DNA from 2 places in the Stenotrophomonas sp. ZAC14D1_NAIMI4_1 genome. Region 2 is predicted to be linked to the other one. Evidence: riboswitches for the same ligand, from Rfam matches in the RefSeq annotation. Region 2 holds a riboswitch; the other holds the start of a gene.

Region 1 (15,937 bases), 1.2 Mb from region 2:
TTTCCAGCGAAAGTGTTTTGGTGAACCAGAATTCACTCTTTTCAGGGGGTCTTTTTGCGCGGGAATGGGGGTCTTTCGCCGCTGCGCTCGCCGGGCACGGCCCTGCGCTACCGGATCCTGCGCAGGTAGCGCCGGGCCATGCCCGGCGGAATGCGGCCGCCGCCCATGACCTCTGCCCGATACCGCGTGAAGGCCGCAACGGCGAAGATCGGGGGACCACCCTTCCATCGGAACCCGACCGTGTCCCGACGCCTTGCCCGTTCCCTGCTTGCCGCCGCCCTGCTGGCGACCCTGCCGACCCTGGCTTCCGCCGCCGATCGCATCACCGGCCACACCTTCGCCACCCGCTCGGAGGTGATCGCCCCGCACGCCATGGCCGCGACCTCGCAGCCGCTGGCCACCCAGGTCGCGCTGGACGTGATGAAGGCCGGTGGCTCGGCCGTCGATGCAGCCATCGCCGCCAACGCCACCCTGGGCCTGATGGAGCCGACCGGCAATGGCGTCGGCGGTGACCTGTTCGCGATCGTCTGGGATCCGAAGACCCAGAAGCTGTACGGCTACAACGGCTCGGGCCGCTCGCCGAAGTCGCTGACCCTGGCCGAGTTCCAGCGTCGCGGCCTGAAGGACATCCCCGCCACCGGCCCGCTGCCGGTGTCCGTACCCGGCGCGGTCGATGGCTGGTTTGCCCTGCACGAGCGCTTCGGCCGCAAGCCGATGGCCGACAACCTGGCCCCGGCCATCCGCTATGCCCGCGAGGGGCACCCGGTGGCCGAGGTCATCGCCTACTACTGGGACCGCTCGGTACCGAAGCTCTCGCAGTACCCCGGTTTCAAGGAGCAGTTCACGATCAACGGCCATGCCCCGCGCAAGGGCGAGATGTGGAAGAACCCGAACCTGGCCAACACCCTGCAGCAGATTGCCGACGGCGGCCGCGATGCCTTCTACAAGGGCGCCATCGCCCACACCATCGGCGACTACTTCAAGGCCAACGGCGGCTACCTGAGCTACCAGGACATGGCCGACCATCATGGCGAGTGGGTTGAACCGGTCAGCAGCAACTACCGTGGCTATGACGTGTGGGAGCTGCCGCCGAACAGCCAGGGCATCGCCGCGCTGCAGATCCTCAACGTACTGGAAGGCTACGATTTCTCGAAGATTCCGTTCGGCTCGCCCGAGCACGTGCACCTGTTCGTCGAAGCCAAGAAGCTGGCCTTCGCCGACCGCGCGCGCTTCTACGCCGACATGGCCTTCCAGCCGGCACCGGTGCAGAAGCTGATTTCCAAGGAGTACGCCGCGCAGCGCCGCGCGCTGATCTCGATGGACAAGGCGCTGAAGGAAGTGCAGCCGGGCACGCCCAAGCAGCTGGAGGAGGGTGACACGATCTACATGACCGTGGCGGACGCCGACGGCATGATGGTGTCGCTGATCCAGTCCAACTACCGCGGCATGGGCAGCGGCATGGCACCGCCGGGGCTGGGCTTCATCCTGCAGGACCGCGGCGAGATGTTCGTGCTGCAGAAGAACCACCCCAATGGCTACGCACCGGGCAAGCGCCCGTTCCAGACCATCATCCCGGGCTTCATCACCAAGGACGGCAAGCCCTACGCCAGCTTCGGCGTGATGGGTGGCGCGATGCAGCCGCAGGGCCACGCGCAGATCGTGATGAACCTGGTGGACTTCGGCATGAACCTGCAGGAAGCCGGCGATGCGCCACGCATCCAGCACGAGGGCTCGACCGAACCGACCGGGCAGGCGACGGCGATGAGTGACGGTGGCGAAGTGAACCTGGAAACCGGCTTCCCGTACGAGACGGTGCGCGCGCTGATGCGCAAGGGGCATCGCATCGTGTTTGCCGACGGCCCGTATGGCGGCTACCAGGCGATCATGCGTGATCCGGAGAGCGGGGTGTACTACGGCGCTTCGGAGAGTCGCAAGGATGGGCAGGCGGCGGGGTACTGAGGTTCCCGGCCAACGGGCTGAGCCCCCTCTGCGGTGGTGGTGGTTTCAGGGATGCTTGGCTTGGCCGGGCGGGTGGATTGTCTGGGGGACGCCGTAAATACGTCCCTGTAGGCTCGGTCGCCGCATCCATGCGGCTCACGCCCCCAGCCAACCCACCCGCCCGGCCCCTGACAGTTTCCGTGGCCGCCACCGCAGGAAAAGAAAAAAGAAGAGCAAAGGCAAAAGCAACAGCCACAGCCGCGCGCTTTGGGTTGGGGTCGGATCCGTTCTCCGCAGGAAAACGGATCCGACCCCTTCTTGTTTTCCGATACACCTCATCCACGCATGGCGTGGAGAACCAACCGTCACCGGGAAACTGTCGGGGGTGGGGCGGTGTGGGTGGGCAGGACCGTTGGCGCCATGGATGGCGCCATCGAGCCCCCAGGGACGGGTTTACGGCGTGTCCTGCCCACCCACACCGCCCCGCCCAACCAGCAGAAACCCAGAGCCGCTTCTGCCGTTGCCGTCGCCGTTGCATTGAGCAGGTGCAGGGCTGCAAGCCCTGCAAAAACACCCTCAATCCGAATCCTGCGCGCGCGCCGCCTCCGCCTGCGTCTCTTCCTGCGCCGCCATCTCGCGCGCTATCCACGCATCGATCATGTGCCGCTGCCGCAGCGCCTGCCGCCGCTCCCGCGTGTACTCCTCATCCAGCACCCGGTACAGCGACACCATCACCAGCACCATCAGCAGCGCGAACGGCAGCGCCGCGATCGTGATCATCCCCTGCAGCGCATCCAGGCCGCCGGCCAGCAGCAGCGCCCCTGCAATCAGCGCAATGCCCACGCCCCAGGCCAGCTTGCGCTTCAGCGGCGGATCGCCCGCTTCGTCGGTCGACATGCTGGCCAGTACCAGCACTGCCGAATCGGCCGAGGTCACGAAGAAGATCATCAGCAGCACCAGCGCGATGCACGACAGCAGCAACGGCAGCGGCATGCTGTCGAACAGGGTGAACAGCACGGTCTCGTAGCCATTGCCCAGCGCCTGCACCAGATCGGCATGGCCGAAGATCTGCGACCAGATGGCCGTGCCGCCGAACACCGAGAACCAGAAGAAGCCCAGCAGCGTCGGTGCCAGCACCACGCCCACCACGAACTCACGCACGCTGCGCCCGCGCGAGATGCGGGCGATGAACGAACCCACGAACGGTGCCCAGGAAATCCACCACGCCCAGTAGAAGATCGTCCAGTCGGCCACCCACGTGCTGGACGAGAACGGCGACATGCGCAGGCTCATCGTCACCAGTTGGTTGAGGTAGGATCCCAGCGTGGTGGTGAACGTATTGAAGATCGCGCCGGTCGGGCCGAGCACCAGCACCAGCGCCAGCAGCAACGCCGCCAGCGCCAGGTTGAAGTTGGACAACCACTTGATGCCCTTGTCCACGCCACTCAGCGTGGACGCCATGTACAGCACGAACGCCACCGCGATGATGGTCAGCTGCAGGGGCACGCCGGCATGCAGGCCGAAGATGCGCTCCACGCCCGCGCCGATCTGGATGGTGCCGAAGCCCAGCGTGGTGGCGACGCCGATCGCGGTGGCGACGACGGCGGCGATGTTCACCACCTTGCCGATCCAGCCGCGGTGGTGGCGGCCGATGATCGGCTGCAGCATGTCGCTGACCAGGCCGCGTCCGTTGCGGTTGAACTGGAACCAGGCCATCGCCAGGCCGATCAGTGCGTAGATCGCCCACGGGTGCAGGCCCCAGTGGAAGAACGCGTAGCGCATCGAAGCGCGCGCCGCTTCCATGCTTTCAGGCGCCAGCCCTTCCGGTGGCTTGCTGAAGTGCGAGATGGGCTCGGCCGCGCCCCAGAACACCAGGCCGATGCCCATGCCGGCGGCGAACAGCATCGACATCCAGCTGGCGCGCGAGAATTCGGGTTCGGCATCTTCGCCGCCGATACGCAGGTTGCCGAAGCGGCCGAACGCCAGGTACATCAGGAACACCAGCGCGAGAAACACCACCAGCAGGTACAGCCAGCCGATGCCGCGGATGAGTTCGCCGAGGATGCTCTGCACGACGCTGTTGAAGGGGCCGGGAGCCACACCGGCGAGCAGCACCAGCAGCAGGACCAGTGCAATGGAAACGCGAAACACCATGAAGGAGCTTCTCCGATCAAGGGATTGAGGGGAGCGAGCCAGAGCTTGCAGCGAGTACCGCGCATGCGGCACCGCATCACGTTACTGAACGGAATGTCATCGTTCCGTTAACGACGGTCGCTCTGTGTTCTAATGCGCGGCAAGAAGCGGGGGTACCGCGGCCTGGTGGTCGCGGTTGAGATAGTCCCTTGGAACCTGATCCGGCTCATACCGGCGTAGGGAAGCTTTGCAGTGCAGCCGTGCCCGGAGTCCGCCCAAGGACCGTCCGGGCGCGGTGCGCAGTGCGCCGCCGCTTCGTCCCTGACCTTTCTGGACGATGCCCGATGAACGCACAGCTTTCCGCCCTGCAGCAACAGGCCCAGCAACTCTCCGCCTCGGTGACCGAGCCGATTGCCGGTTCGCGCAAGATCCACGTGCCCGGCTCACGCCCGGACCTGCGCGTGCCCATGCGCGAGATCGTGCTGGCGCGCACGCCCGCGCTGTTCGGCGGCGGCGAGAACGCGCCGGTCACCGTCTACGACACGTCCGGCCCGTACACCGATCCAGAGGTGCAGATCGATCTCTCTGCAGGGCTGCCGGCGTTGCGCCGTGGCTGGGTGGAGGAGCGTGGCGATACCGAGCAGCTTGATGGCTTGAGCTCTGCGTTCGGCCGTGGCCGCGAGCAGGATGCAAAGCTCGACCCCGTGCGTTTCCCGGCGCGCAGCCTGCCACGGCGTGCGCGTGCCGGTGCCAACGTCACCCAGATGCATTACGCGCGGCGCGGCATCATCACGCCGGAAATGGAATTCGTCGCCATCCGCGAAAACCAGCGGCTGGAAGCGATCCGTGATGCAGCGCTGCTGCGACAGCATCCGGGGCAATCGTTTGGCGCTGCCATCCAGAACATCATCACCCCCGAATTCGTACGCGATGAAATCGCCCGCGGGCGCGCGGTGCTGCCCAACAACATCAACCACCCGGAAAGCGAGCCGATGATCATCGGCCGCAACTTCCTCACCAAGATCAACGCCAACATCGGCAACAGCGCGGTGTCCTCGGGCATCGCCGAAGAGGTGGAGAAGCTGGTGTGGGCAATCCGCTGGGGCGGCGACACCGTGATGGACCTGTCCACCGGCAAGCACATCCACGAAACCCGCGAGTGGATCATCCGCAACTCGCCGGTGGCGATCGGCACGGTGCCGATCTACCAGGCGCTGGAGAAGGTCGACGGCCGCGCCGAAGCGCTGACGTGGGAGATCTTCCGCGACACGCTGATCGAACAGGCCGAGCAGGGCGTGGATTACTTCACCATCCATGCCGGCGTGCTGCTGCGCTATGTGCCGCTCACCGCCAGCCGGGTGACCGGCATCGTCAGCCGCGGCGGCTCGATCATGGCCAAGTGGTGCCTGGCCCACCGCAAAGAGAACTTCCTCTACACGCATTTCGAAGAGATCTGCGAAATCATGAAGGCCTACGACGTGACCTTCTCGCTGGGCGATGGACTGCGCCCGGGCTGCATTGCCGATGCCAACGACGCAGCACAGTTCGGAGAGCTGGAAACGCTGGGCGAACTGACGAAGATCGCCTGGAAGCACGATGTGCAGACCATGATCGAAGGCCCTGGCCACGTGCCGATGCAGCTGATCAAGGAAAACATGGACAAGCAGCTGCGCGAATGCGGTGAAGCGCCGTTCTACACGCTGGGGCCGCTGACCACCGACATCGCACCGGGCTACGACCACATCACCAGTGCCATCGGTGCGGCGATGATCGGCTGGTTCGGCACGGCGATGCTCTGCTACGTGACGCCGAAGGAACACCTGGGACTGCCCAACCGCCAGGACGTGCGCGACGGCATCATGGCCTATCGCATCGCAGCGCATGCGGCGGACCTTGCCAAGGGCCATCCCGGTGCGCAGGTGCGCGACAACGCACTGAGCAAGGCACGCTTCGAGTTCCGCTGGGAAGACCAGTTCCACCTCGGCCTGGATCCGGAAAAGGCCAAGGCCTTCCACGACGAAACGTTGCCGAAGGATGCACACAAGCAGGCGCATTTCTGTTCGATGTGTGGCCCGAACTTCTGCTCGATGAAGATCACCCAGGATGTGCGCGACTACGCCGAGGCAGGTTGGCAGCGGTAGCGCCAGGCCATGCCCGGCGAGCGCAGCGGTCTGTGGAAACCGCCGGGCATGGGCCCGGCGCTACCACCACGCATCCACGCCGCACCGGCTATCCTCGCGCCATCGACCAGGGGAAGGACGCCATGCCCGTTGCCATCACCACCCGCTGGCTGGCCATCGCCCGCCGTCATCCTTCTGCCTGGTTGCTGGGTGCGCAGCTGATTGCCGTGCTGCTGTACCCGGCGCTGGATGACACTGCAGGCGGGCGTGCCGCACTCGGCGTGTTCGGCATGGCCGTGCTCGGCCTTGCGCTGTGGGTGGTGCAACGCAGCCCGCTGGGAACATGGCTGGCGCTGGTGCTGGCCATCCCGTCAGTGGTGTTCTCCATCGCCGGTGCGCTGCTGGACCGCCCGGCGCTGGGCACCACGGCGCAGCTGCTGGAAAGCCTGCTGTATTTCTATACGGCAGGCGCGTTGATCGCCTACATGCTGCAGGACCACAAGGTCACCCGCGATGAACTGTTCGCTGCCGGTGCCACGTTCACGTTGCTCGCGTGGGGATTCGCGTTCGCATTTGCAGTGTGCCAGCAGTGGTATCCGGGCAGTTTCCAGGGCAGCGGAGAGGGCCCTCAACGCACGTGGATGGAACTGCTTTATCTGAGCTTCAGCTTGCTGTCCGGGGTAGGGCTCAGTGACGTGGTTCCACTGCATCCGCAGGCACGCGCATTGGTCATGCTGGAGCAGTTTTCCGGGGTTATGTACGTCGCTCTGGTGGTTTCGCGACTGGTCGGCCTGACCATGATCCGGCGGCTTTGAAAATGAACGTCAGATAAAAATTTCGCGCCCAAAAGGGCGCGAATGATGTTGCTGCTTATGTGAATGCGTCGGCGAGAGAGAGCCTGATGTCGTCCACGCGTAGGCGAGGTAACCTGCATAGGCTAATATTCGTCGGCTTGGTTTTTTTTGCGGTATGCGCTGATGCTTTTTGCGGAATCTGGCTTCTCGCTGTGCCCCGGACTGAGTGGTATCGACCCATCGTTGTTTCCGTGGCCCGTTTCAAACCTGTAGCAGCAGATGACCAGCAGCGAAACCCAGCCGCCTGAAGCCGATCGCATACGCATCGGCGATTGCACCGTGACATTGTCCTCGCGAGAGGTCGATGTCGTGGGCGCGCGTCGTCCGCGTCGGCTGACGCCGAAGGCGTTGGGCGTGCTTCGCGTGCTGCTGCGTCAACCCGGGCGCGTGGTCACGCGCGAAGAACTGTTCGCCGAAGTGTGGCCGGATACGCTGCCGACCAACGATGTGCTGACCCAGGCCGTGACGCAGCTGCGCAAGGCGTTCAGCACCGACCAGGACAACGGCCAGGCGTACATCGAAACCATCGCCAAGACCGGCTATCGATTGCTTGTACCGGTGCAGGTGCTGGCCGATGCAGCGCCGGAAGGCGCTGAAGACGCAACGCCGCCGCTGGCCGAAGCCATCGATGCTGCGCTGGCAGCGCCGCCGGCTGCTGCGCAGTCGCTGGCACGCCGTCGCTGGCGTCACTGGCGCCGGCGCCTGCTGCTGGCGCTGGGCATTGCCATGTTGCTGGCGTTGCTGGTGATGACCGTGCTGCTGGTGCGGCGTCCGTCGCCGGTGAGTTCGCCGGTGGATGCCGCCGTGGAAGACGGCACGCGCGTGATCGGCAGCCCCGAGCGCCCGTACCGGCTGATCACCGCAACCGCTGGATTCGAGACCTATCCCACGCTGTCGCCGGACGGTTCGCAGGTTGCCTATGAAGGCGCCAACGAGGACGGCAAGGGCGGCAACGCGATCAAGGTGCAGACCTCAGGCAATGCGCCGGCGCGCCAGCTGCTGTCGCCGCCGGAAGGTGCCAACGATCGTTTCCCCACCTGGTCGCCGGATGGCCGCGAGATCGCCTTTGCGCGTTTCGGCGCTGGCGGCAGCTGCCAGGTGCTGGTGGCCAGTGCCACCGGCGGCGCGCTGCGCCAGGCCACCCGCTGTGATGGCACCGAACTGCTGAGCTTCGACTGGACGCCTGATGGCCGTGGCCTGGTGTTCGGCAGCATGGTGGGCCGTTACGCCCATCGCGGCATCCGCGTGCTGGACCTGCCCACCGGGCAGTGGCGTGCGCTCGATTACGCCGTGGACGAGGACGATTTCGACTACGCGCCGCGTTACTCGCCGGACGGCCGCTGGCTGGTGTTCGTGCGCAACCCGCAGCTGGGCGATCTGTGGCGTGTGCCGGCTGCGGGCGGCACGCCCGAGCAGTTGACCAACGAGGCAGCGGAACTGCGCGGCTGGGCCTGGCTCGGCGATGGCCGCAGCATCGTGTTCGGCCGCCGCGTGGACAGCGAAGCGCGCCTGTACTACCTGGACGTGGCACGGCGCACCCTGCGTGATGCCGGCCTGGATGATGCGCAGTGGCCGGCGGTGTCGCGACGCGGCGACATGCTCGCCTTCGTCCATCGCCGCGCTCAGTTCGGCGTGTTCAGGATGCCGTCGACCGGCGCCAGCGAGCGCCTGTTTGCCTCCAGTGGGCGTGACGGGCAGCCGATGCTTGCCCCCGATGGCCACCAGATGGTCTTCAGTTCCGACCGTTCCGGCAGCTTCGCGCTGTGGTGGGCGGACCTGCAGCGGCCTGATTCGCTGCGGCCGATCGAAGGGCTGCGCCCGGAAGGCCGGCAGGCCCCGGACTGGTCCGAGGACAGCCGCCAGGTGCTGGTGGTAGGCCGCGATGAGCATGGCAAGGCGGTGGTCTATGAGATCGCTCCCCGCGACGAGCGGCTGCAGCTGCTGCCAGTGCCGGTCGAGCAGCCCCTGCAGGTCCTGTACGGGGCGGCGCCGGACCAGTTGCTGGTGCTGGAGCGTGATGCGGACCAGCACACCCGCTTGAGCCTGTTCGACCGCAGCAGCCAACCGTGGCGGCGCCTGGCCAGCCTGGAAGGCGTGTCCCAGGCCCGCTTCGACCGCAGCGGCGGGCGCGTGGTGTTCACCCGCTTGGCCGCAAGCGGGCTGTGGTCGATCGATCCGGCCCTGGCGCCGGACAGCGTCCAGCAGATCAGCCAGGACCGGCCCAGCCGTTGGCGCTACCGGACCTGGACCGTGGCGGGGCAGGGCGGTGTTGATTACCTGGGCACGAGCAATGCCTGCGCCACCACGCTGGTGCGCATGCGCGATGGCCAGGAGCAGCCGGAGCGCTGCCTGGATGCGCAGCGGCTGAGTGCTGGCAATGGCCTGAGCGCCAGCGCTGACGGAAACGACCTGTACCTCGCCCTGGCGGTCAGTGACGGCGCCGACATTGGCGTCATGCGCCTGCCCCGGCAGCCACCGCCGCTGTTTCCGGCCTTCAGCAAGTTTATGATTTTCAAAGAGAATGGGCCTTCGTAACTTCTTCGTGGGGATCTCGTCGCGAATTCGTGGCGATCTCGTCAGACTTTCCTGACGCGGAGGCACCTGATTAGGCAAAACGGTGGCCTGTACTTGGCAAATCCGTGGTGCCTCCATGCGTCAACTCTCCCTGGCCGATCGCGGCCAAACCGTGTCCCTCGACAAGGCCATCGACGACGTCTCGCCGACCTGCCTGGGCGTGGCCCGTCTCGGCAGCCTGCAGACCTCCGGCACCAGCTTCACGGTGTGGATGCAGGTGCGTGGCACCTCCTGGGTCGAGGCGAAGGAAGGCCGCTTCCGGCTGCGCCAGGGCGAATGGATCGCGTTCGAGAAGGAATCGCGCCCGCTGGTGCAGGCCGGCCGCAACGGCCTGTGCGTGGGCCTGAGCCTGAACGCCGAAGCGCTGCGCGTGCTGGCCGAGATGGCCGACTGCGGCCTGTACGCAGGGCGCGGCCGGATGAGCCGCAGCGACGCCCGTGTCGGCCTGCGCCTGTGGCGTGATGCGCTGGCCAATGGCCTGCCGGCGCCGGCACTGCGCCCGCTGCTGCTGCACCTGGCCGGCCTGCAGCGCAGCATGGCGGACAACGTGCAGCGTTGCCCGGGCCGCTCGCGCAGCCGCAAGCGCCAGGTATTCGGCCGCATGCAGCGCGCCCGCCTGTACCTGGAAGGCAACAGCCACCGCGTGGTGCGCATCGGCGAACTGGCCGAGCTGACCAACTTCTCCAGCTGGTACCTCTCCAAGACCTTCCAGAGCCTGTACGAGGAAAGCCCGCAGTCGCTGTCCGCACGCCTGCGCCTGGAGCGTGCCGCAGACCTGCTGCGCGACACCGACATGATGGTGGGCGAGGTGGCCGCCGCCAGCGGCTTCGACAACTGCTGCAGCTTCGCCCGCGCCTTCCGCGCGCGCTATGGCACCTCTGCTTCGCGTTTTCGTGAAAACGGCGCGAAGCTTCCGCCACAATCGGCAAAGTCTCCGGGTGTGTCGCGCAAATACAGCGCTGCAACGCAATCGTAACGTGCTGGGGTGTTTTAACACGCTGCTAACACGTACCTTGGAGAGATTGATGAACTTCCGTAATCCCGCAGTGCGTCTCGGCCTGCTGCCGGCCGGCATTGCGCTGGCGCTGACGCCTGCGTTTGCTTCCGCCCAGGAAGCGGCTTCTGGCACCACCGACCTCGATCGTATTTCGGTCACCGGTTCGCGCATCCGCGGCGCCGCCATGGAGACGCAGCAGCCGATCCTGACGATGACCCGTGAAAGCCTGGAAAAGCAGGGCTTCTCGAGCGTCGCTGACGTGCTGAACAACCTCACTTCGGCCGGCTCCCCGGCCATCTCCCGTTCGGAGTCGCTGGCTTCGGGCGAGAACGTCGGCGGCTACTACGTCGACATCCGCAACCTGGGCGCCGAGCGCACCCTGGTGCTGATGAACGGCAAGCGCCTGGGCGCTTCCACCGCTGGCCTGCAGGACCTGAGCCAGATCCCGATGTCGGCCGTTGAGCGCATCGAGATCCTGAAGGACGGCGCGTCCTCGATCTACGGTTCGGATGCCATCGCCGGCGTCGTGAACGTGATCACCCGCAAGAACTTCGACGGTGGCGAAGCCCAGGTCTACGTTGGCCAGTACGGCAACGGCGACGGCGACACCGAAACCTATTCGATGACCCTGGGTGCCCGCGGTGAGCGCGGCAGCCTGACCCTGTCGGCCGAATACAACAAGCAGGATCCGGTGTGGGCCAAGGACCGCTGGTACAGCCGTGACGGCTCGCTGGGTCCGAACTCGACCTCGGCTGACTGGAGCCCGATCAGCCAGAACAGCACCTGGTGCAACCCGACCCTGTACGACTGCTCGCGCACGTCCAAAACCGCGGTGTGGGAAACCCTCAACGCCGGTGGCAACCCGACCAACGCAGCCGACTACCACGAGCTGACCGAAGACGAGTACTCCAACGCCAACCAGCAGATGACCCTGCTGACCGGCGTGAAGCGCAAGTCGGTCTACATCAACGGCACCTACGACTTCACCGATTCGATCAGCCTGAACACTGACCTGCTCTACAACGAGCGCCAGACGTTCCAGCAGATCGCCGGCTACCCGTACCAGTCCAATTCGACGGACATCAACACCCCGCTGAGCGGCAGCAGCGCCTTCAACCCGGTGAAGGGCCAGGACGTCAGCTTCCGCCGTCGCCTGTGGGAAGTGCCGCGTACCACCGACAGCCAGCTGAAGACCCTGCGCTTCGCGCCGACCGTCAGCGGCTACTTCGACTTCGCCGGCAAGACCTTCGATTGGGACGTCGGCGCACTGTGGAACCGCAACGAGTCGATCAAGACCAACCGCGGTGACATGAGCCTGATCGGTGCCCGCCAGGCACTGGGCGCTTCGTACATCGACGACAACGGTGTCGCCCAGTGCGGCGTCAAGGGCGTGCTGGACCCGTCGCTGTCGGGCTGCCGCCCGTGGAACCCGCTGCTGCCGTACGGCGTTGCAGGCCAGGGTTCGCTGGCTGACCAGGAACTGCAGGACTTCCTGTTCCCGACCTTCACCACCCGCGGCATCACCAAGACCACCAGCTTCACCGCCAACCTGGCCGGTTCCATCGTGACCCTGCCGGCCGGTGACCTGGGCTTCGCCCTGGGTGTCGAGCACCGCAAGGAAGAAGGCAGCTACGTGCCGGACGCCTTCGCACAGTCGGGCCAGTCCACCGGCCTGGGCCAGAAGCCGACCCGCGGTGAGTACGATCTGAACGAGGTCTACCTCGAACTGAACGTGCCGCTGCTGGCTGACGTGGCCTTCGCCAAGGAACTGACCCTGAACGTTGCCAGCCGTTATTCGGACTACAGCAACTTCGGTGGCACCACCAACAGCAAGTTCGGCCTGACCTGGCGTCCGATGGACGGCCTGCTGGTCCGCGGCACCTACGCCGAAGGCTTCCGCGCCCCGACCATCAGCGACCTGTACGGTGGCCTGAGCTCGAGCTTCGAGTCGTACATCGATCCCTGCGGCATCAGCGCTCCGGGCTCGGTCAACGGCAACGCTGCGTGCAACGCCGGCGGCGTGCCGGTGGGCTACACCCAGGTTGGCCAGGGCAACAAGGTCTGCTCGACCCTGCCGTGCCAGTCGGGTGACCAGTTCGTCTCCGGTGCCAACCCGAACCTGAAGCCGGAAACCTCGAAGAGCACCACCTTCGGCCTGGTGTGGAGCCCGCAGTTCGTGCAGGGCCTGGACCTGTCGCTGGATTGGTACAAGTACGAAATCAGCGACATGATCATCGCTGACAGCGTCGACCGCATCCTGCGTGACTGCTACGTGCTGGGCAACTCGGCCCGTTGCGCGGACGTCGTCCGTGCCGATGACGGCCACGTGAGCGCCATCACCTACGGCACCGCCAACCTCGGCAAGATGGAAACCGAAGGTTACGACCTGGGTGTCAAGTACCGCCTGCCGGAGCTGGCCATCGGCCAGTTCAACATCGACTGGACGACCAGCTACATGTCCAAGTACGACGAGCAGGGCCAGAACGCTGCAGGCAACAACATCATGATCGGTCGTGTCGGCGAAGCCGGCCTGTTCCGCGTGCGTTCGAACCTGGGCGTCAACTGGCAGTACGGCGATTTCGGCGTGAACTACACCGCTCGCTACTACTCGGGCATGAAGGAAAGCTGCATCGACACCGGCGAGTTCTGGTGCAATGCGCCGAACCACTACGCCAATGGCGAGGCTGATCCGCTGCGCAAGACCGGCTCCAACACCTTCCACGACCTGCAGGTCAGCTGGAAGGCACCGTGGGATGCCACCATCGCCCTGGGCGCCAACAACGTGTTCGATCACAAGGGTCCGCTGATGTACTCGGCCCCGAACTCGTCGTTCGCCTACTACGGTGGCTTCGACGTGGGTCGCTTCCTGTACATGAAGTACACCCAGCGCTTCTGATCCATCGAAGCGTCGCAATAGGTACGTAGTAGAGGAGGGCGGGCCGCAAGGTCCGCCCTCTTTCTTTGTGCGGCGCCTGGCGTGTGGCGCCCGCCCATGAAAAAAGGGCAGGCCTCGCGGCCTGCCCCCTGGTCTTTGCCCGCGCCGCCAGGCTCAGGCTTCGGTCGGTACCAGCCCCATCAGGCTGTTGGCATGCTCGCGCCACTGCGGCAGCTTGTTCAGCACGCCGGCACGCTGCAGGTAGTCCTCGTCCACCGGGTCGCCGTTGACCAGCGCCAGGGCCACGTGCACCGCACCGGTCACCCAGAAGCTGCGCGTGTTGGCACGCTGCGGCTGCAGGTGGAAGGCCACTGCTTCGATGATCGGCATCGGCAGGCCCCACAGGCCCAGCAGGTAGGCACCGGCCTCGGCATGGCCGGGGCGCGGATCGTCGGCCAGTGCCGGTTCGCTGCGCTCGTTGCGCACGCCCGGCAGCAGCAGGCCGATATCGGCCAGCAGGGCGGCCGTCGCGCCCAGCTCGGCACTGGATTCGGGCAGCAGGCGCGCGGCAAGGCGCGAGGCCATCAGCGCGCGCTGCTGCAGCGAATTGCGCTCGGCAGTGGACAGCGTCGGTGCGGAAAACACCTCGCTGGCCAGCACCAGGTCACGCAGCGTGGCCAGGCCCAGGCGGGTCACCGCGGTGCGCAGGTCGGCAATGGTGCGGCCCTGGCTGAAGAACGCCGAATTGGACAGCTGCAGCACCTTGGCCGCGATCGCCGGATCGGCGGCAACCAGCTTGGCCACGTCGGCACTGTCGGTGTCGTCGTCATGTTCCAGCGCCTGGGTCAGGCTCAGGTACAGGTGCGGCGGCGAGGGCAGCTTCTCGATGCGGCCGATGGCATCGCGCAGGCGCGGGCTGTCCAGCACGTCGCGCAGCTCTTCCAGGCTGGTCAGCGCTTCCAGCAGCACTTCCGGCGCCAGCGGCAGCGGCAGGAAGCGGTGGGCCACGCCGATCAGGCGCGCCGGCGGCGGCCGGTTGCCGTGCTGGGCATCGACCAGCGCGATACGGATGGTTTCAGGCCGCAGCGTGCGGATCTGGCCGAGCAACGTGGTTGCGTTGAGGTCGGGCAGCTGCGGGCAGACGATTACCGCATCCACGCCCTGCGCAGCCACCGCGGTCATCGCAGTGTGGCCATCGACGGCGGTCAGCGGTTGCCATTCTTCCCCAAGATCGGCAATGAATTCGCTCAGCTCAGCCGGCAGGCTGGCTGAATCCCCAACTAGCAGAATACGCACGACACATTCCCCTGGCTGTCTCGACGGTGTGCGTCGATGACGTGTGAAGTGACGCAATTTACCTAATACGGCGCCAACAGTGATGGCCCGCAGTGTTGAAACGTGACCAGCATCGCTCCGGCGCGCAGCACCGGAGCGATCCTGTTCAGGCTCAGGCCTTGCTGTCGAGGTGGCGCTGGTGCGCCTCGATCAGGATCTGCTTGGCCTCGGCCGCGCCACCCCAACCGTCCAGCTTGACCCACTTGCCCTTTTCCAGGTCCTTGTAGTGCTCGAAGAAGTGGCCGATGCGCTCCAGCCAGTGGCTGGACACCTGGGCGATGTCTTCGACATGGGCGTAGCCGCTGAAGATCTTCGAGACCGGCACGGCCAGGATCTTCTCGTCGCTGCCCGCTTCATCGCTCATCTTCAGCACGCCGACCGGACGGCAGCGCACGACCGAGCCCGGGACCAGCGGCAGCGGCAGCACCACCAGCACGTCGGCCGGGTCGCCATCGCCGCACAGGGTGCTCGGCACGTAGCCGTAGTTGCACGGGTAGCGCATCGGGGTCGACAGGATGCGGTCGACGAAGATCGCGCCGGTTTCCTTGTCCACTTCGTACTTCACCGGCTCCGAGTCCTTCGGGATCTCGATGATGACGTTGATTTCTTCCGGCGGGTTCTTGCCGGGCGAGACGAGTTCCAGACCCATGGTGTGCTCCAGGTGGGGGATGTGGACGGATAGCTGACCATTTTATGCCTTTGCCGGGCGCTGTGCAGGGTAGGGCAGCGCCGACCTTCGTAGTGGTCCCCGCCGGAGGTGCCGGAGCGGGGTTCCCCGATGGGGCCGGTGCGTGGGGCGGGGCAGGCTGTGGCTTCATTCCCGAGGAACGCCGCCATGACCTGGATACGCTGCTGTGGCCTTGCCGTCCTGTTGTCCGTTACCCCGCCGGCGCTTGCCGGCAGCCATGTCGATCTGATCGATTTCCCCACCAGCGAGGCCAACTGGGACCGCTTCTACGACCTGGAAGCTGCCCTGATGCAGGGGTTTGACCGGATCTGCGCCGATACGATCTGCGCCGGTGACTACACCAACTACCGGGTGATGCAGGTGCGCTGCGCGGTGCAGCGGCAGGCCGGCGTGGTCGACCGCTGCGCCTGGGTGGTGGCCGCC
Region 2 (15,937 bases):
GATCCCGGTCAGCTCGCGGCCGATCACCAGCTGGTGCACGGTCTCGGTGCCTTCATAGGTGATCACCGATTCCAGGTTCAGCGCATGCCGTATCGCCACGTGTTCGGTGGTGATGCCGGCGCCACCCAGCAGGTCACGGCATTCGCGGGCGATATCAATGGCCATGCGGCAGTTGTTCCACTTGGCCAGGCTGACCTGCTGCGGCTGCAGCTGCCCCGCTTCCTTCAGCCGGCCCAGCTGCAGCGCCAGCAGCTGCGCGGTGGTGATCCGGCGGGCCATTTCAGCCAGCTTGATCTGCGCACTCTGGGTGGCGGCCAGCGGGCGGCCGAACAGCACGCGCTCCTTGGCATAGCCCAGTGCTTCGTCCAGGCAGGCGATGGCCGAACCGATCGGGCCCCAGCTGATGCCGAAGCGGGCCTGGGTCAGGCAGCCCAGCGGCCCCTTCAACCCCTTCACGTTCGGCAGGCGGTGGCTGTCGGGCACGCGCACGTCGTCGAAGTACAGAGCGCCGGTGAGCGAGGCGCGCAGGCTCATCTTGTGCTTGATTTCCTGGGTGGTGAAGCCGGCCATGCCCTTTTCCAGCACGAAGCCCTGGATGCCGTCCTCGGTCTGCGCCCAGACGATGGCCAGGTCGGCCACCGGGCCGCTGGTGATCCACATCTTGCTGCCGCTGATGCGCCAGTCACTGCCATCGCGCACCGCACGGGTCTTCATGCTGGCCGGGTCGGAGCCACCGTGGGCCTCGGTCAGGCCGAAGCAGCCGATCAGTTCGCCGCGGGCCATCGCCGGCAGCCACTGGCGGCGCTGTTCCTCGCTGCCGTAGGCGTAGATGGGGTACATGCACAGCGAGCTCTGCACCGACACGAAGCTGCGCAGGCCGGAATCGCCGCGCTCAAGCTCCTGGCAGATCAGGCCATAGCTGACCGCGCCGAGGTCGCCGCCGCCGTACTCGGCCGGCAGCGTCGCGCCGAGCAGGCCCAGCGCCGCCACTTCCGGCACCAGCTCCTCGGGGAAGCGGGCCTGGTCGAAGGCATCGCCGATGATGGGCAACACGCGCTCGTTGGTGAAGCGGGCCACGCTGTCCTGCACCGCGCGCTCTTCCTCGCTGAGCAGGGAACGGACATCGAACAGATCGTACGGATGCAAAGCCATGGCACTCACGCGCAGTCAGGACCCGGCCATTGTCGGTCATTCGGGGCCGGGACATTACGCTGCGCTGCAGCAATCGTGCGGTGAACGGCGTCTATCTAGCTCGATCACGCGCGGCCCGGTACCCTGACACATTCAAACAACCGTTTCGCTCGTGGCCGCACGCGCGATTCCCAGGCACCGCCGGTGGCCCCGATGCCGGCCCTACCCACGAGTCATGCAATCGATGAGCGCTGAAGCCAACGCCCTGCCCCCGCGTGAAGTAATGGAATTCGACGTGGTGATCGTCGGTGCCGGCCCGGCCGGCCTGGCCACCGCGATCCGCCTGCGCCAGCGCGCGGTGGAAGCCGGCCGCGAGCTGTCGGTGTGCGTGCTGGAGAAGGGCTCCGAGCCGGGCGCGCACGTGCTGTCCGGTGCGGTGATGGACCCGCGCGCGCTGACCGAGCTGTTCCCCGACTGGGCCGAGCGCGGTGCGCCGCTGAAGCAGAAGGTCACCCGCGACGAATTCCTGTTCCTCAGCGAGACCGGCGCGCGCAGCACGCCGCATGCACTGCTGCCGGAGTGCTTCCACAACGACGGCAACTACATCATCAGCCTGGGCGAAGTGACCCGCTGGCTGGCGCAGCAGGCCGAAGCGCTGGAAGTGGCGATCTTCCCCGGCTTCGCCGCCGCCGAAGTGCTGTATGGCGACAACGGCGAAGTGATCGGCGTGGCCACCGGCGACATGGGCATCGAGAAGGACGGCACCATCGGTCCGGCCTTTGAACGCGGCATGGCCCTGCATGCGAAGTACACGATCTTCGGCGAAGGCGCGCGCGGCCACCTCGGCCGCCAGCTGATCGCCCGCTTCAAGCTCGATGAAGGCAAGGACCCGCAGGCCTACGGCATCGGCATCAAGGAGCTGTGGCAGATCGACCCGGCCAAGCATGAGCCGGGCCTGGTGGTGCATGCCGCCGGCTGGCCGCTGGACAACGACACCTATGGCGGCGCGTTCCTGTACCACGCCGACGGCGGCAAGGTCGCCATCGGCTACGTGGTCGGCCTGGACTACAAGAACCCGTGGCTGAGCCCGTTCGAGGAATTCCAGCGCTTCAAGACCCACCCGTCCATCCGCAAGCACCTGGAAGGCGGCACCCGCATCGGCTACGGCGCCCGCGCCATCACCGCCGGTGGCCTGATGTCGCTGCCGAAGACGGTGTTCCCCGGTGGCGCGCTGGTCGGCTGCGAGGCCGGCTACCTCAACGTCAGCCGCATCAAGGGCAGCCATGCCGCGATCAAGACCGGCATGCTGTGCGCCGATGCGGCCTTCGATGCCCTGGCCGCCGACCGCCAGCACGATGAACTGGATGCCTACCCGAAGGCCTTCGAAGCCAGCTGGCTGCACGCCGAGCTGCAGCAGGCCAAGAACTTCAAGCAGTGGTTCAAGAAGGGCCAGACCGTGGCCACGCTGATGACCGGCATCGAGCAGTGGCTGCTGCCCAAGCTGGGTGTGCGCAACCCGCCGTGGACCCTGCGCCACAGCACCCCGGACCACGCCTGCCTGGAACCGGCGGCCAGGCACGCGCGCATCGCCTACCCCAAGCCCGATGGCGTGCTGACCTTCGATCGCCTCAGCTCGGTGTTCCTGAGCAGCACCAACCACGACGAGAACCAGCCCAGCCACCTGACGCTGAAGGACGCCAGCATCCCGGTGAAGGTGAACCTGGCCGAGTACGCCGGCCCGGAAGCGCGCTACTGCCCGGCCGGTGTCTACGAGTTCGTCGGCGAAGGCGATGGCGCGCGGCTGCAGATCAACGCGCAGAACTGCGTGCACTGCAAGACCTGCGACATCAAGGACCCCACCCAGAACATCGTCTGGGTGACCCCGCAGGGCGGCGGCGGCCCGAACTACTCGGGCATGTGAGGCTGCCGGGCTGCGACCGCATGTCGCAGCCCGCTGCCGCGGGCACACCGTTATCCTGCCCGCCCATGCGCGCCTGCCTGCCCCTGCTGCTGACCCTCGCCCTGGCCACCACGGCCTGCCAGCGCACGCCGTCGGCACCGCTGACGCCCGAACAGCTACGCCTGCAGGCCCAGCAGCAGGCCTTCGAGATCTGTGCGGGCTGCCACACGGTCAACGCCGGCGGCATCCACCGCTTCGGCCCCAACCTGCACGGGGTCATCGGCCGCCGCGCCGGCAGCCTGCCCGATTACGCCTATTCCGATGGCATGCGCCGCGCCGGTTTCGTGTGGAGCGCGCAGACGCTGGATACCTTCCTGCAGTCGCCCACCCACGTGGTGCCGGGCACGCGCATGTACAACGCCTTCCCCAGCCCCGAACGCCGCGCGTTGGTGATTGCCTTCCTGCAGGAGCAGGCCGCGCAGCCACCGGCCCCGCGGTAACTGGCGGCTCAGGGTGCCAGGCGCTGCAGCTGCTGCTGCAGGTGCTGCACGAACGCGCCCACCTGCTGCAGCGCCGGTGCCGCGTCGGCATCGCTGGCCTGCTGCAGCTGCTGTTCCAGCGCCGCCGCGCGCTCGGCCAGGCCACGTGCGCCCACCGCACCCAGCGCGCCGGCCATGCGGTGCAGCTGCTGAATCGCACCGGCGCGGTCCGCTTCGCCCAGCGCGCGCTGCAGCTGCGCGATGTCGGCCGTACTGGCCTGCAGCAGGCTGTCGCGCAGCTGGGTGGCCACCTGCAGTGAGCCGAAGCGCTGCTGCAGGGCGGCCAGGTCAGGCAGTTCCGCTGTCTCCGGCACCTCTGCAGCGGGCGCCGGCGCCGGCGCGGGCTCCGCCACCTCCACCTGCAGTGCCGCCGCCTGTGGCAGCCAGCGCAGCAGCGCCTGCCGCAGCGTGGCCAGCGACAGCGGCTTGGCCAGCACGTCGTCCATGCCGGACTCACGGCAGCGCCGTGCATCATCGCTGACCACGCTGGCGGTCAATGCCAGGATCGGCAGGCGCGGCTGGCCGTTGCGGCTTTCGCGCTCGCGCAGCAGGCGGGCGAAGGCAAAGCCATCCAGCACCGGCATGCGGCAATCGGTGATGACCAGGTCGAAGGGCTCGGCCGACAGGCGGTCCAGCGCCTGCTGGCCGTCGTCCACCAGCGCATGCGGTACGCCCAGCTGCTGCAGGCGCCAGGCCATCATCGCCTGGTTGGTGGGGTGGTCCTCCACCACCAGCACGCGCGCCTCGCGCAGCGCCTGTGGCAGCAGCGCGGTCTGTTCCTGTTCGGACAGCAGCGCCTGCACGTCATCGGCACGCGCCTCCACCAGCGACAGCAGCACGTCCACCCGCGTGCCCTGGCCCAGCACGCTCTGCAGGGAAATGTCGCCGCCCATCTTCTGCACCAGCCGGTGGCAGATGCTCAGGCCAAGGCCGGTACCGCCGTGTTCGCGCTGGATGTGCGCGCCGGCCTGGGCAAACGGCGCGAACAGATGCGGGATCTGCTCCTCGGCGATGCCGATGCCGGTGTCCGACACGCTCAGCCGCAGCGGCTGGCCGCCCTCTGCGGTGGTGGCCCCGAGGACATCCACCTGCAGGCGCACGCTGCCCTGCGCGGTGAACTTGATGGCGTTGCTGAGCAGGTTGAAGATGATCTGGCGCAGGCGCACGCCATCGACCTCGTGCGCCTGTGCCAGCCGCGGATCGATCTCCACCTGCAGGTCCAGGCCGCGCGCGGTGGCCTGCGCCGACAGCAGGCTGCACACGCTTTCCAGCAGCGGCCGCAGCGGCGTCGGTACCGGCGCCAGCGGCAGCGCATCGGCCTCCATGCGCGAGTAGTCGAGGATGTCATCGAGGATCTGCCGCAGCATCTGCGCCGAATCCTCGATCACCCCGATGATGCGCTTCTGTTCCTGGTCCAGCGGCGAATGCGAGAGCACTTCCAGCATGCCCAGCACGCCGCTCATCGGTGTGCGGATCTCGTGGCTCATGGTGGCCAGGAAGCGCGACTTGGCTTCCACCGCCTGTTCCGCCTCGCGGGTGGCCGCGGCCAGCGCATCGGCCTGCGCGCGTGCCTCGCTCACATCCACCCAGTAGCCGCTCCAGGTCACCGCGCCGGCCTCGGCCGAATAGGGGTGGGCTTCGGTGCGCACCCAGCAGGGTGGCAGGCCAACGGGCTGCACGCGGAATTCCAGCGCGAGCGGGGCGAAGTTGCGCTTGGCGACCTCGATCGTGCGCATCAGGTGCTCGCGGTCCGCTTCATCGATGCAGGCCAGCAACGCGCCGGCATCGGCCATCGCCATGTCGCCGGTGATGCCGAACAGGGGCTGCATGTCGCCCGCGATGAACGGAAAACTGAGCCGGCCCTGGGCGTCATGGCGGGCCTGGTAGACCACCGCCGGCAGGTTGTCACTCACCTCCGCCAGGCGCTGCTCGACGTCACGGCGGACGGCCACTTCACGGCGCAGGCGCACGTAGCCGATCGCATGCACCAGTGCACCGGTCAGCAGCACCAGCAGGATGGGCAGGCTCCAGCCCATGCCACCATGCAGTGCGAAGCCGTGCCGGGCATCGGTGGCAAGCAGCTGATCGCGCAGCGCCTGCTTCTCGCCCTCCTCCATCTGCAACAGCAGGCGGTCGAAGACCGTGGCCAGGGCGGCATGGTCGCGATCCACCGCCAGCGCCATCTGGTCGTTGAAGCCGGCCGGCGCCGCAATCTGCAGGTGCCCGCTGAAGCGGCTGCGCAGCAGGTGATCGACCAGCGAAAGATTGCCGACATAGACGTCAGCATCGCCGGCCTCCAGGCGCTGCAGGGCCTGTTCGGTGCTGCGCGCAGCGATGATCCTGGCATCGGGGGCTTCCTGCAGCACCCGCGCCCGCAGCCTGTCCGGGTCGGACAACAGCACGCGCTTGCCGCGCAGATCCCCCAGGCCCAGCACCGGCGGCCCGTTGATGGCTGACACGATCACATTGGGAACCGTGAGATAGGGCTGGCTGAAGATCCAGTCCGGCCCCAGGTAATGCGAGTCGTTGGGAATGCCCATCACCGCATTGAGCTCGCCGCGACGGGCCTTCTCGCGGGCGTCGTACCAATCGTGGCTGTCCTCGATGTCCAGCGTGGCACCCGCCGCCTCAAGGCGCTGCAGGAACTGGCCTGCCAGCCCGCCCGGCTTCCGGTACCGGTCGGCGAACGACAGCGGCGGCGCATTGGGCGGGTAGGCGATCTTCACCCGCTGCTGGAGGACCAGCTTCTCGGCCTGGCTAAGGGCCAGCTGCGCCGACGCGGACCATTGCGGCGTGGGCAGCCAGTGCCGTGCAAAGGCATCGCGCTGCGCCTGGCTGGTACCGGCCAGGGCCACATCCAGTGCGTCGGCCAAGGGCTGCTTCACCGCGGGGACGGCGAAGTGCAGCCGCTCCGGCGGCAGATCGCTGGGGCGCAGCAGCACCACGCCCTGCAGCGACGAGCGCGCAATCAACGCCGTCGCGACGTAGGCATTGCCGATGAAGACATCGGCCTTGTCGTCTTTGACCATCTGGAGGGCCGCAGATGTATCGTCCGCGACGATCTGCCGCGCCCGCGGGTACCGGGCGCGGATCTGCGGCCCGGTGAGGAAATCGCGCTCGATCACCACGCGCAGATCGTCCAGGTCGGGGTTGCTCGACGAACGCAGATCCCCCGCGCGGCCTACCAGCGCCAAGGGTGCTTCGGCATAGGCGGCGGTCGAGACCAGGCAGTTCGCGCGGTCGGCGTTGAGGGCGACGTTCATCACCACGTCGATTTCGCCGCGACAGGCCGCGTCCAGCACGGCACTCCAGTCCGGGTACTGGCGCGCTTCAACCTTCACGCCTAGTTGACGTGCGAAAAGCGACAGATAATCTGGGCCCAGTCCTACCTGTTGACCGTCCTTGAGTGATTCGAACGGGGGCCAGCCACTGTCATACTGGCCGACGACGATGACCGGATGTGCGGCAAGGTAGGCGCGATCCTGCGGACTGAGCAGCAATGCCCCGGGTGCCGCCTGCGCCAGCGCGCACAGGCCCAGCAGCCCCAGCAGGAAGGCCCATCCACGTACTGCCCGGTTCCGCATCTGTGATGTTCTCCCCTTGCGCATCATCATCGCAGACGACCACCCGGTAGTACGCATCGGCACCCGTGCCGTGATCGAATCCAGCGGCGTGGGCCGGGTCGTCGGCGAAGCGGAAAGCGTGCAGGCCCTGATGGCCGTGCTGGCCAGCCAGCCCTGCGACATGCTGGTGACCGACTACTCGATGCCCGGCAGCGCGCAGGCCGATGGCTTCGCGATGATCGGCATGATCCGCCGGCGCTACCCCGACCTGCCGGTGCTGATGCTGAGCGTGTCCAACAACCTGGCCATCCTGCGCATGGTGCTGGACAGCGGCGTGCTCGGCCTGGTCGACAAGGGCTCGTCGATGGACGAACTGCCGCAGGCCATCCAGACGGTGTATCGCGGCCAGCCCTACATCAGCCGCAGCCTGCGCGAGCGGGTGGAGGAAGCGGGCAGCTGGCGCATGCGCGAGGGCGATGGCAAGCCGCTGTCGCCACGTGAAGTGGAAGTGCTGCGCCTGCTGGGCACCGGGATGACGGTGAAGGAAATTTCCGTGCAGCTGCACAAGAGCGTCAGCACCATCAGCCGGCAGAAGGGCGATGCGATGCTCAAGCTGGGGCTGAAGGGCGACGCCGAGCTGTTCGACTACCTGCGTGACGGCAAAATCTGAATCCTTCCCCTCTGGCGATTGAACTTTCAGGCAGGCTTCATGCCGTTTGACGCTAGATGAATGCGCACGCCGCACGGTGTCCACGCGCAATGTTCCGACAATGTTGGAAGCCCAGCGTGGACATCACGGCAGCCGGGGCGCCCCCGCCCTCCCTGCCCACCGTGGCATGCCCAGACAGGAGAACCGAACATGATCAGTACGTCCGCAATCAGCTTCCGTGGCCTGGCGATGGCGCTTGCCCTGCTGGCCGGCGTGGCCGTGGTCAGCGATGCCAGCGCGATGTCGAGGAAGGACAAGCGCACCGTGGTCGGTGCGGTGGTGGGCGGCGTGGCCGGCCATCTGATCTCCAACGGCGACCCGACCGCGACCGTCGGCGGCGCCGTGGCCGGTGGTGCGATCGGTAACCTGACCACCAAGGACCACCACGACCGCCGCTACGACCGTCGCTATGACAACCGTCGTTACGACCGCGGCTACAACCGTGGTTACAGCCGCGGCTACCACGACCGTGGCCATGACCGCCGCCATTACCACGACCGTGGCCGTCATCGCGGCTGGTAAGCGCAGCATTCCCTGGTGATCCAGGCAACGGGCAGGTCGCTGACCTGCCCGTTTTCGTTCCCGCCCGCCGGTTGCGTCCGCCGCGCCCATGGCGTTGAATGCGCAGCCTTGGTGATTCCTTTCCGGGCAGCGGCTGCGGCATGACTTCTTCCCCCCATCGCGTGCAGGGCCTCAACAACGACGAGGTCGCTGCCGACTGGCCGGCGATCAGCGCCGACGAAGTCGCGTGGCTGCGCACGCGGTACCCGGCGCTGGCAGCGGACAGCACGCTGCACTGGCACAGCCCGCGCCCGCTGTCGGCAGCGGCGATCATCGAAGGCGCAATGGGCCGGGTATTCATCAAGCGCCACCACCACAGCGTGCGCAGCGCCGCCTGCCTGCAGGAAGAACACCATTTCATCGCCCACCTGGCCGCACACGGCGTGCCGGTGGTGCAGGTCCTGGCCGCCGCCGACGGTGCCACGGCGGTCGAACACGGGTCGTGGACCTATGAACTGCATGCGGCCGGTGCCGGCGCGGACCTGTACCGCGACGCGGTGTCGTGGTCGCTGCTGACCGACAGCGCGCAGGCGCGGCAGGCCGGGCGCATGCTGGCACGCCTGCACCAGGCGTCGGCCAGCTACGCGGCGCCGCAGCGCAGCACCCACATCCTGGTGGCGCGCGATGACCTGATCCGCGCCGATGACCCCATTGCCGCGCTGCAGGCCGACCTGCCAAACCGGCCTGGGCTGGCCCGCTACCTGGCGTGCATTCCCTGGCAGGCGCAGCTGCGCGCCGACGTGCTGCCCTGGCATGCGGGCCTGGCGGCGCGCCTGCGTGATGAGCCACGGCTGTGGGCCCACAACGACTGGCACGTCTCCAACCTGCTGTGGGATGCCGACGGCGCGGTGGCCACCGTGCTGGATTTCGGCCTGGCCTCGCCCACCAGCGCGCTGTTCGACCTGGCTACGGCCATCGAGCGCAATGCGGTGGCCTGGCTGGAACTGGAGCGTGGTGCCGACGCCGTGCGCATCGACATCGCCCTGGCCCTGCTGCAGGGCTACCGCGAGGTGCTGCCGCTGTCGGCCGCGCGCGTGCAGCTGCTGGCCGACCTGCTGCCGATGGTCCATTTCGACTTCGCACTGTCCGAAGTGGAGTATTTCGAAGGCATCACCGGCTCCACCGCCAATGCCGACGTGGCGTGGCAGCCGTTCATGCTGGGGCATCCGGCATGGTTCCATAGCGAGGCAGGGCAAGGGCTGCTGCAGGCACTGCGCGCGGCGGCGTGAGGGCATCGGGGGCCCCTGGCTCGCAAATCGCCGGCATTTGTAGTGAAATGGTCACCTGAAGCGGGGGTGCCTGGATTGCCAGGCTGAGAGAGTCCCTTGGAACCTGATCCGGTTTGCACCGGCGTAGGGAGCTTTGAGCAGCAGTCGCACCCCCGGTCCGGGCAGGTGCGTCCGTGCGCCGTCGCTTCGTCTCCCTTGCTGTCAGAAGACGAACCGAATGAACCGCTGCCTGCGCCCCACCCTGCTCGCCCTTGCCCTCTGCGCCGCCCTGCCGCTGCACGCCAGCGCAGCCGAGGCGTCGCCCGACGTGGCCGCCCCCGGCGCCGAACGCACGCCGACCGAACTGGCCGCCGTGCGCGTGCAGGCCGGCAAACCCGCCGGCGATACCTCGCGCGCCAATGCCTTCGGTGGCGGCAGCTGGCAGGACACGCCGGCCTCGGTGAACGTGCTGGACCGCGACTATCTCGACCGCCGCCAGGTGCGCTCGCTGTCCGAGCTGGCCAGCAACGATGCGTCGCTGGGCGATGCCTACGCGCCGGTCGGCTACTACCAGAACATCGCCATCCGCGGCTTCGCCCTGGATGCCGCCACCGGCTACCGCTTCAACGGCCTGGCCATCGCCGGCGAACAGCGCCTGGCGCTGGAGAACGTGCAGGAAGTGCAGATCCTCAAGGGTGAAGCGGGCCTCGCCGCCGGCGTGATGGCTCCGGGCGGCATCATCAACTACGTGGGCAAGCGCCCGGCCGAAGTGCGCACCGTCACGCTGGGCACCGATTCGGAAGGCTCGCGCTATGTCGCCGCCGATATCGGCCATTGGATCACGCCGCGTTTTGGCGTGCGCCTCAATGCCGCCTGGGATGCCAGCAATTCCTACGTCGAGCACGCCGATGGCAACCGCAATTTCTACTCGCTGGCGGCGGACTGGCTGATCGGCGAACGCGGCAAGCTGGAAGTGGATGCCAACTACCAGACCAGCACGCAGCGCTCGGTGTCCGGCTACCAGCTGCTGGGCGCCAGCGAACTGCCGCGCGGCGTCGACCGCAAGCACCTGCTGGGCTACCAGCCGTGGCAGCGGCCGGTGGATATCGCCAGCACCAACATCACCGCGCTGCACACCTACGATTTCAACGAGCGCTGGCAGTCGCGCGTGTCGGTGGGCTACAGCCGCTCGGTCATCGATGACAACGTGGCCTTCGCTTATGGCTGCTACTACACCGCGCAGTGCGCCGATGGCAGCACGCCGGGCAATTACTTCGCGCCCAATGGCGACTACGACATCTACGACTACCGCAGCCCGGACGACACCCGCCGCAACCAGCAGGCGCGCGCCGAACTGCGCGGCCGCTTCGATACCGACAGCATCAGCAACGAACTGACCATCGGCGCCGACCATTTCCGCCGCACCGTCGACCGCCGCCCCAGCGTCAACGAGTACGTGGGCAGCGCCAACATCCACGATGCACAGGTGCCGGTCTACGCGCCCTCGCCGCTGCAGCCCGGCCCGTCCGCGCGCCGCCTCGACAGCCGCCAGACGTCCGTGTTCGCGCTGGACCGCATCAGCCTCGGCGATGACTGGCAGTGGCTGGCCGGTGGTCGCTTCGTGCGCCTGGACGAGCGTGCCTATGACAAGCGCGGCACCCCGCAGCGGCAGAGCCGCCTGTCGCGCTTCCTGCCGCAGACCGCGCTGGTGTGGAAGGCCAACGACCAGCTCAACGTCTACGGCAGCTATGTGCGCGGCATCTCGCTGGGCCAGGAGGCCCCGTTCTGGACCTCCAATGCCGATGAATTCCTGCCGTCGGTGCAGTCGCGGCAGCTGGAAGTGGGCGTGAAGTACGTGCCGGCCGACACACTGACCGTGGGCGCGGCACTGTTCCGCATCTCCCAGCCGTACCAGTTCGCCCAGCCGGACGACAGCGAGGCCGGTTACACCTTCGTGCAGCAGGGCACGCAGACCCACACCGGCCTGGAGCTGACCGCCAACGGCCAGCTGACCGATGCCCTGCAGATCGTGGCCAGTGCCAGCGTGCTGCAGGCGCGTGCGCGCGATACCGGCACGCCGGCCTATGAAGGCCACCAGCTGGTGAACGTGCCCAAGGTGCGCGCCAGCGTGCACCTGGCCTATGCGCTGCCCTTCGTGCAGGGCCTGGACGTGACCGGCGGCTGGCGCTATGCCTCCTCCAACGTCGCCCGCGCCGATGGTGGCGTGCGCGCGCCGGACTACTCGGTGTTCGACGCCGGCCTGCGCTTCCAGCACCGCCTGCACGAACGTGCGGTGACCTGGAACCTGTCGGTGGACAACGTCTTCAACCGCTTCTACTGGCGCGATACCGGCAGCAGCGGTGGTGATTACTACCTGTTCCCCGGCGCACCGCGGCAGGCCCGCCTGTCGGTGACGTTCGCACTGTGAGCGGCGTCCTGCTCGAGTGGACCGCAGCGCTGTGCAGCGTGCTCGGCGTCTGGCTGATGGCCCGGCGCCGGCTGGTGGCGTGGCCGGTGGGCCTGCTGTCGGTGGCGCTGTATGGCCTGGTGTTCGCCGAGGCCAAGCTGTACTCGGACACGCTGCTGCAGGTCGCCTTCGGTGGCTTCCTGGTCTATGGCTGGATCAACTGGCGCCAGCATGCCGCCGACGAGGGCAGCATCCGCATCGTGCCGCTGGCGCGCGGCAAGGCGCTGCGCGACCTGGCCCTCGGCCTGTGCGGTGGCATCGCCCTGGGCACCGCCATGCACACCTTCACCGATGCGGCGCTGCCGTGGCTGGATGCGATGCTGACCGCGCTCAGCCTGGTCGGCCAGTGGTGGCAGGCGCGCCGCCATGTGGCGTGCTGGTGGGTGTGGATCGCGGTGGACGTGGTCTATGTGGGCGCGTACCTGTTCAAGTCGTTGCACGTGACCGCGGCGCTGTACGTGTTCTTCCTGGGCCTGGCCGCGTTCGGCCTGCGCGCGTGGAGCGCTGCGGCGCGCGAGCAGGAGCTTCGGTAGCCGCCAACCTGGGTTGGCGTGCTTCTGCCAACCAAGGTTGGCATCTACCGGGCGGCCATCCACGCATGGCGTGGCTCTACTGGACATGGCCTTCACGCGTGGCGTGAGGGTCAGTCGCCCAGGTCGGCCAGCACCTTGCGCGAGGGTGCGAAGAAGGTGACACCGGTGGTGGCGGTGGAGAAATCGAGGATGCGGTCGTGCAGCGGCGCGGGGTTGCCGATGAACATGCGCTCGAGCATCTGCTCGATCACCCACAGGCGGCGCGTGTAACCGATGAAGTAGGTGCCGTACTCGCCGCGGCCCGGGTTGGCGAAGGGCATGTTGTCGCGCAGGATCTCGTGTTCGCCGTCGGCATCCTCGATGGTGCAGAGCGTCTTGTGCGATTTCTGCGCGTCGGCCGGGGCATCGTCCAGTTCGATGTTGTCGTGCTTGGTGCGGCCGATGATGGCCTCCTGCGCCTCGGTCTTCTGGGCGCGCCAGGCATCGAGGTTGTGCAGGTACTTCTGCACCACCACGTAACTGCCGCCGGCGTGCTCGGGATCTTCGTCGCCGACGATCGTGGCTTCGGGCAGCGACAGCCCTTCCGGGTTGGCCGTGCCATCGACGAAGTCCAGCAGGTCACGGCCATCGAAGTAGCGGAAGCCGGCCACGTCATCGACCGTTTCCACGGCATCACCGAACGCCATCAGCAGGTTGCGCTCGAAGGCCACGATCAGGTCCATCGTGCGCGCACGCACGTGGTACAGCAGGTCACCCGGGGTGGACACGGCGGTATGCGTGGCGCCCTTGATCTCGCGGAACGGCTTCAGCTCGCGCGGCGGCGCGGTGCCCACCAACGGCTCCCACACGCGGTGGCCGATGGCCACGTTGCAGGTGAAGGTGCGCTCGATATCGCGGATGGCGGTGTTCTTGATCAGGTCATCGCTGCTGCCCAGCACCTCGCGCACCCTGGCGATGGAACCGGCATCGTCCTTCACCTTCAGCACCAGGAACGCGGCCGAGTGGGTCAACGGCGCGGTGATCTGCTGCGGCTCGTTGTCGAGGGTGTGGTTGAGGGCGGTGATCGGTGCGGGCTGGGAATTCACGGTACATCCTGCTGGCGTGGGGCGGGCGCATCGCGCGCGGCGAAGTGCGGGCGATTCTAGCGGAACACCCCTGCCAGCGACGGAGCGGTTCTCAGTTCGCCACTGCATGGATGCGGCCTCGCGCGCGCAGGTGCCGCGCGACTATCCGCGGGTGATCTCGAACCGGTCCGGCCCCTGCCACGCGATACGCAGGAAAGCGCCTGCCAACAAGCCGCGCTCGCGCAGCCAGGCAAAGACTTCGGCCGGGCACCATTCGCGGCCGTCCGAAAAGGCGATGCCGCAGTCACGCAGTGCGATGAACAGCCGTGCCTTCTCGTCATCGTCGCCAACCCCGCGCTGCAGCGTCCCGCCCTGCCCACGGAAGCCCAGTGCCAGCAGCGCGGCGCGCGGGGTTTCATCCAGCAGGCTGACCTGCACGGCGTTGCCATCGGCGCGTTGCACATAAGCGGATACAGGCGGTTCCATGTGGGCGTCTCCCGGGCTCCGCGCCAGTATGCCGCCCGCCACTAGGCGCGAACACTGGCACACTGCAGGCTCCGGCGGCATGGCCTTGCCCGTGCAACGCCCTTCATGGAGGAAGACCCGATGGCATCCATCCACGCATTCCGCCTGGCACCGGCACTGCTTGCACTGCTGGCTGCGGCCGGCAGCGCCCACGCGGCCGAAGCCGGTTCGTTCTTCGAGGCTCTGCAGCGCTATCAGGACGACGACGTGAAAGGCTGCGCCGATACGCTCGGCGCGATGTACCACAAGGGCGAACGCTTCCCGGACGGCGGCGAATTGTTGCTGGTCGAATGCACTGCCGCCGCCGGCGACCACGCCGCAGCGATGGCCTACGTCGTCGCGCTGCTGGGCCAGGACCGTCTGCCCCTCGACGACCTGCTGCACAAGGATCGCCCCGGCCTGAATGCCCTGCGTGCCGAACCGGCGTGGCCACAGATGCTGGCGCGTGCCGAAGCGATGCAGAAGCAGCGTGCCGCACAGATGGACGAACCGTTGCGCAAGGAACTGCTCGACCGCGAAGCGCGTGACCAGGCCGCGCAGCATGCGGCAATTGCGGCTGGCGGCGGCGAGGCCTTCAAGAGCACCCTGCCCGTGGCCAAGGCCAATGCGGAGTGGCTGAAGACCGTGATCGCCGAGAAGGGCTGGCCAACCCGTTCAAAGGTCGGCCGCGATGGCGCCAAGGCAGCCTGGCTGCTGGTGCAGCACGCCGACCAGGACCCTGGATTCCAGGCCCAGGTGCTGCCATTGATCGAACACGCCGCCAAGGCAGATGAGGCCGACCGTGCCGACGTGGCCCTGCTCACCGACCGCGTGCTGGTGGCGCAGGGCAAGCCGCAGCGCTACGGCAGCCAGTTCGTGCAGGGCGACGACGGCGCGATGCAGTTGCGCCCTACCGAGGACATGCCCGGCCTGGACGCGCGGCGCAGCGCCATGGGCCTGCCGTCACTGGCCGAGTACAAGGCCATCCTCGCCGAAAGTTACGGCAAGCCGGTGAACTGATCCTACGGCCCGGATGCGGGCCGCTGGATCAGGCGCTCGAACACCGTGCCCAGCAGCTCGGCCAGCTCGTCCTCGTCGGCATGGGCGAGGGCCGGCAACGCGATCATCTGCCGCATCACCTGGAAGCCGGAAATCATCGCCAGGATGAGCGCGGCGCGCTCGGCCCGCTGCGTGCCCTGCAGCGAGGCGGCCACCGTCTTCAGGTGGTGCGCGGCGATCTTGTCGCGGCCGATCTCCGCTGCCAGCGGGCTCGATGCGGAATGGAAAGTGATCAGGAAGCCATCCATGGGCGTGGCGTCGGCGCGGGTCATCTTCACCAGCGCGCGCGCCAGCGCCTTGCCCGGTTCCGGCTGGTCCATGATGCCGCCGGCAATCAGGCTGCCCTGGGTCATGGTGTCCTCCACCACCTCCGCGAACAGCTGCTCCTTTGAGCCGAAGTAGCGGTTGACCATCATCGCCGTCACCCCGGCCCCGGCGGCGATTTCACGCACGCCGGCGCCGTCATAGCCGGACTGGGCGAAGGCGCGGCGGGCGGACGCCAGGATCGCCTCACGGGTGGCTTCGGCATCACGTTGGCGGGGCTTGCTGGCAGACGGTGCGGCGGGCGTGTTCATGCGTTAAGTATACAGTTGTAGACAATGGCGGGCAACGCATGTATACAGCTGTAGACATAGCCGCCCTGCCGCCGGATCCGCGCCGGGGTGGTCCGCCAATCCCCCCACGTATCTGGAGAGTTCC

The links. A riboswitch is a leader RNA that binds a small molecule or an ion and turns the genes downstream of it on or off. The one in region 2 is predicted to bind thiamine pyrophosphate.
Region 1: linked by a shared signal. The riboswitch ahead of thiC (phosphomethylpyrimidine synthase ThiC) and the one ahead of C1927_RS00975 (TonB-dependent siderophore receptor) in region 2 are both predicted to bind thiamine pyrophosphate.

What each region holds. Positions count from the first base shown of each region.
Region 1 is NZ_CP026001.1:3,764,912-3,780,848, reverse strand. Features, by position in the region: gene ggt (gamma-glutamyltransferase) at 241-1,959, shown strand; gene C1927_RS17325 (BCCT family transporter) at 2,515-4,092, opposite strand; TPP riboswitch at 4,231-4,332, shown strand; gene thiC (phosphomethylpyrimidine synthase ThiC) at 4,416-6,212, shown strand; gene C1927_RS17315 (ion channel) at 6,335-7,006, shown strand; gene C1927_RS17310 (winged helix-turn-helix domain-containing protein) at 7,265-9,580, shown strand; gene C1927_RS17305 (helix-turn-helix transcriptional regulator) at 9,696-10,595, shown strand; gene C1927_RS17300 (TonB-dependent receptor) at 10,645-13,512, shown strand; gene C1927_RS17295 (HDOD domain-containing protein) at 13,666-14,787, opposite strand; gene ppa (inorganic diphosphatase) at 14,939-15,475, opposite strand; gene C1927_RS17285 (hypothetical protein) at 15,662-15,937, shown strand, end outside.
Region 2 is NZ_CP026001.1:218,722-234,658, reverse strand. Features, by position in the region: gene C1927_RS01010 (acyl-CoA dehydrogenase family protein) at 1-1,152, opposite strand, end outside; gene C1927_RS01005 (electron transfer flavoprotein-ubiquinone oxidoreductase) at 1,376-3,052, shown strand; gene C1927_RS01000 (c-type cytochrome) at 3,118-3,531, shown strand; gene C1927_RS00995 (transporter substrate-binding domain-containing protein) at 3,540-7,154, opposite strand; gene C1927_RS00990 (response regulator transcription factor) at 7,171-7,803, shown strand; gene C1927_RS00985 (glycine zipper 2TM domain-containing protein) at 7,993-8,364, shown strand; gene C1927_RS00980 (phosphotransferase) at 8,505-9,632, shown strand; TPP riboswitch at 9,685-9,779, shown strand; gene C1927_RS00975 (TonB-dependent siderophore receptor) at 9,850-12,039, shown strand; gene pnuC (nicotinamide riboside transporter PnuC) at 12,048-12,611, shown strand; gene C1927_RS00965 (Dyp-type peroxidase) at 12,722-13,696, opposite strand; gene C1927_RS00960 (hypothetical protein) at 13,838-14,161, opposite strand; gene C1927_RS00955 (DUF6624 domain-containing protein) at 14,282-15,199, shown strand; gene C1927_RS00950 (TetR/AcrR family transcriptional regulator) at 15,202-15,813, opposite strand.